Regions from separate parts of the Corynebacterium liangguodongii genome, predicted to be linked through region 1. Evidence: predicted binding sites of a transcription regulator. Region 1 holds the regulator's gene; the other holds the start of a gene.

Region 1 (2,184 bases):
GATCCCACGATCAGCGCCAGACCGAGGATCACGCCCATGAGGATGCCGGCACGGTTTTCGTGGCGAGTTTCGAACGCAGGAGTAGCGCTTACTCCCGAGGCTTGCTCGAAGCGTTTTTCACGCCCATAGTTTCGATGCGGAACTCCTCTCGTTCGAACACCCGACGGGCGGCGAGGGCACCTCGGCGCCGCGGGGATGTCCCACACCTCAGCGGGCAGCACCTCAGCCAGGTGCTCGCGGTAGGCCGCCTGCGGTGCGTTGTTGCGCTCAATCTGGATGGTCATGGCGGTGTCCTTTCGTTGTGTAGCTTCATTCTATGAACGGCCCGGACACGTTCGAACGAACCATGCGCTCACGTGTTCGATTCCGCACTTCAGTTCGATTTATATCACCCCTGAGCGACGATGTCTACCCCACGCCGCAAAAAGTCGAACACACTTGCCACATCTGGTACCTTGGTAGCCACGACCGACCCCACCCGCACCGAAGGAGCACCCGTGGCCCGCAAGAAAGACGACACCACCCTCGACCTCAGCGTCCTGTCCGACCGCCAACGCCGCATCCTGGAGGTCATCCAGGATGCGGTAGTCCTGCGCGGGTACCCGCCGAGCATCCGCGAGATCGGCGACGCCGCCGGCCTGCAGTCCACCTCGTCCGTCGCCTACCAGCTCAAGGAGCTGGAAAAGAAGGGCTTCTTGCGGCGCGATCCGAACAAGCCCCGGGCGGTTGACCTGCGCCACCTGCCTGAGCCGAGGTCTACTCGCGAGCCCGCCCCAAAGGCCCCGCAGGCACCCGAGGACGCCTCCCAGGCGCGCTACATTCCCGTCGTCGGGCAGATAGCGGCGGGCTCGCCCATCCTCGCGGAGGAAAACGTCGAAAGCTACTACCCGTTGCCCGAGGAACTGGTGGGTGACGGCGAGCTCTACATGCTGCGCGTCATAGGCGAGTCGATGAGGGACGCCGGTATCCTCGACGGGGACTGGGTCGTCGTGCACTCTCAGCCCGTCGCGGAGGAAGGGGATTTCGTCGCCGCCCTGCTCGACGGCGAGGCGACGGTCAAGGAGTTCCACCGGGATTCGACCGGTGTCTGGCTGCTCCCCCACAACGACGCGTTTACCCCAATCAAGGGGGAGAACGCGGAGATTATGGGCCGGGTTGTTTCCGTTTTCCGCACGCTCTAGGGCATACTTGCGCGCGGGCACCACCCCCGTGGGGGTGGGTTGGACACGGCCAGCATCCCGCGGCGCGGGCTTTCCGGGACAATGGTCGTCAACGGCCACCGCGGCCGCCCGGTTTATTCCACCCGCTCACCACCCGAGGAGCGCGACGCATGTACGCAGAAGAACGCAGGCGCCAGATCGCCTCTCTAACGGCGATTGAGGGCCGCGTCAACGTCACCGACTTGGCGGAGAAGTTCCACGTCACGGCCGAGACGGTCAGGCGGGACCTCGCCGTGCTCCACCGGCAGGGGGTAGTGCACCGGGTCCACGGCGGCGCGGTGGCGAGCCAATCGTTCCTCACCACAGAGTTCTCGCTCGATGCCCGCTCCCGCTCCGCCTCGACGGCGAAGTCTGCCATCGCCCAGGCGGCGCTGCGATTTGTCCCGGAGCACTCCGAGGGCGGGATCTTTCTCGACGCGGGGACGTCGATTAGCGCCTTCGCGAAACTGCTCGCCACCGACCCGCGGGCGGCCTCGTGGCCAATTGTGACCAACTCGCTGCCGATCGCGCTCGATCTCTCCACGGCCGGCCTGCCCCACGTGCACCTGCTCGGCGGATCTGTCCGCGCGATCACGCAAGCCGTGGTCGGAGCGATGGCGCTGCGCTCGCTCGCGCTCATGCGCGCGGACGTCGCGTTCATCGGCACCAACGCGCTAAGCGTCGACCACGGCCTGTCCACCGCGGACGCGCAGGAGGCGGCGATTAAATCCGCCATGGTCACCAACGCCCGCATGGTGGTTGTGCTGTGCGATTCGACGAAAATCGGCAACGACTATTTGGTGAGCTTCGCCTCCCTCGACGACATAGATGTCGTCGTGACCGACTCCGGGGCGCCCGAGAGCATCGTCTCCGAGCTGACCGAGCGCGGCGTCGAAGTCGTCACCGTCGGCTCATAGCCCCCGGGTCCCGCGTTGACCGCTGCGGGCGCGCTGGCCATAATTGGGAGAGTTTCGCTGGGACCGAG
Region 2 (2,184 bases), 1.0 Mb from region 1:
CCCGCCGCCTGATCTTGGCGCCGGCGGAGGTGTGGTAGCCGTGGGTTTCGTTCGTGCGCGGCGGCGACCCGTCGGCGGGGTGGTGCTCGACGCGCCCGGTGTCTGGGTTGATGTCAACAAAGCCCTTGTTGCCGGCCCCGTCGCGGGCGTCGTTGTTGCAGCGGTGGTGCTGCCTGCACAGCCCGACGAGGTTGTCGATGTCGGTGCGGCCCCCGTCTTTCCACGCGAGCACGTGGTGCGCCTCGAGCTCCATTGCGGCCTTGTCGCACCCGGCCCACGCGCAGACGCCTTGGGCGGCGAGCAGCGCGAGCTTTTGGTGCACGCTGGCGAGCCGGGTCGCTCCGAGTGAGAGCGGAAGCCCGGTCACGTCGTCGAGTTGGAGGATGAAGTCGGTCTTGCCGAGGCCGAGGCGGAGGATGTCGAGGGCGCTGAGGTCCGTTCCCGTGTTGGTGGGGAAGGCCTCCCCTGCCTCGGACCCGAGCAGGTCCTCGAGGGTGAGCGATAACACGATCGAGCACACGCCGTGGGAGCGCTTGGCTTTCTCCGCGTCATAGGCCCGGGCGATGGCCATGAGCTGGTCGAATCCGCGCTGGGCGCGGGTGCGGGTGTCGGCCGAAGGATCAACCCCGGTGTTCGTGCCGGGGGCGTAGCCAGGCTGGATGAGCGCCTTGAACAGGGAGAGCTCGGCCTTCGGGCCGGTCACCACCATGCGGGCCAGGCCGTCGGAGTCAGGGTGGCCGAAGGTGACGCCGCGCTTTTTCCAGGCGGCGAGGGGGTCTTTCTTGTCGTCGTAGTCGCGTCCGGCCCGGTTGGCCCGGGCCACCTGGTCACGCAGCCAGGCGCGCAGGTCTTCGGGGGTGCGTGATGTGGCCTCCTTGAGCGCGAGGCTGTGCAGCGCGTCGAACCCGGGGTTGGAGTGTTCGTTGAGGTCGCGCAGGCATTGCGCGATGATCTTTTGTTTCTCGGCGTTCACGCGGGCGGCTTCCTTCCGGGCCTCGGCGCGGGCCTTGCGGGCTTCCGCTTTGCGACGCTCCTCCTCCTGCTCCCGCCGCGCCTGCGCCTCCGGATCCTCCGCCGGCTCGTCGGGTTGTGGCGGCACCTCGGGCTCGCCGAAGAGGCGTTTGCCGCGCATAATGCGATCCATCGCCTCGGCGCGGGAGAACCCGAGGACGTCGACGAAGTATTGGATCGCGTGGTGTGCCCCGACCACGGAGCCTGCCCCGTCGCGCTCGGCGAGGTAGGCGAAGGAGGCGTCGATGAACCCGAACTTCTCTAGCGCGGCGTAGAGCCGTTCCATCTCGCCGCGCACTGCGTGGAACGTCAGCGACTCCGGGGTGGAGAAGGCCTCCGACAGCGCGTGGGTGGCGTTGGCGATGTCATCGACAAGGTGGGCTAGTTGGGTGGTCATGGGCACCTCCTTTCCTGGTGTGATGCATACACACTAGAACGCCCATGCGACACGCCCGAACACCAATTCGAACACATATTCGCCAAACGAAAACCCCGCCCGGGGGGCGGGGTCGGTGGTTGCAGCTCTTCCGCCACAGCAACCTCACATATCAGAAGCAACTGCAGCCACAACAGCAACAAAAATAACACGCGCAACAACGGCGCGCTACTCCACCCACTCCACGTACACCCGCCGCGCCACCTCGCCGAACGCGCGGTTGCCCCCGTTGAGCGGCTCCAGCGCCACAATCGCCTCCGCCAGGGCCTCGCCGGCTGCCGTGGCGGAATCGAACACCGGCACCCCATGCACCCGTGCCCCGGGCACAGCGGCCGCTGCGCACAACGCGGAAAAGGACCGCACGCGCGCGCCCCTGGGCGCGCAGAACTCGTCCGCGATCGCGAGGAGCTGCTCCGGGCTAAGCGCCCTCATTGCCCCGCGCCTGCCTGATCCGGGCCTCGGTGGCGGCATACGCGCTCACGTGCTTGCGGGCCAGGGCGGTGATTGCGGCGTCGTCAAGCAGGCGCGATGCCGCGGTGACCACAGCGCGCCGCGCCGCCTCCTGCTTCGAGCAGCCCCACGCGGAGGCGAGCAGCACGAGCGCGTGGTCCTCGTCAGCGGTCAACCGCAGCGTCATAGCCATACCAAAGTGATACCGCATGCCCCCGCAACAACGCCACAGCGGCGGGTAGGATCCCATGAGTAACCGAAAAGAAAGGCACCCCATGAGTGATGAC

The links. The regulator LexA, encoded in region 1, represses DNA repair genes until DNA is damaged. The targets are predictions, from matches to a motif close to CGAACANNTGTTCG.
Region 2: the regulator LexA is predicted to act here: its motif matches at 1,477-1,490, upstream of C3E79_RS00065 (HNH endonuclease signature motif containing protein).

Annotation. Positions count from the first base shown of each region.
Region 1 covers NZ_CP026948.1:1,343,355-1,345,538, forward strand. Annotated here, with positions in the region: gene C3E79_RS06470 (hypothetical protein) at 1-284, opposite strand, end outside; gene lexA (transcriptional repressor LexA) at 498-1,181, shown strand; gene C3E79_RS06480 (DeoR/GlpR family DNA-binding transcription regulator) at 1,331-2,116, shown strand.
Region 2 covers NZ_CP026948.1:14,154-16,337, forward strand. Annotated here, with positions in the region: gene C3E79_RS00065 (HNH endonuclease signature motif containing protein) at 1-1,408, opposite strand, end outside; gene C3E79_RS00070 (TetR family transcriptional regulator) at 1,616-1,879, opposite strand; gene C3E79_RS00075 (CopG family transcriptional regulator) at 1,866-2,090, opposite strand; gene gyrA (DNA gyrase subunit A) at 2,173-2,184, shown strand, end outside.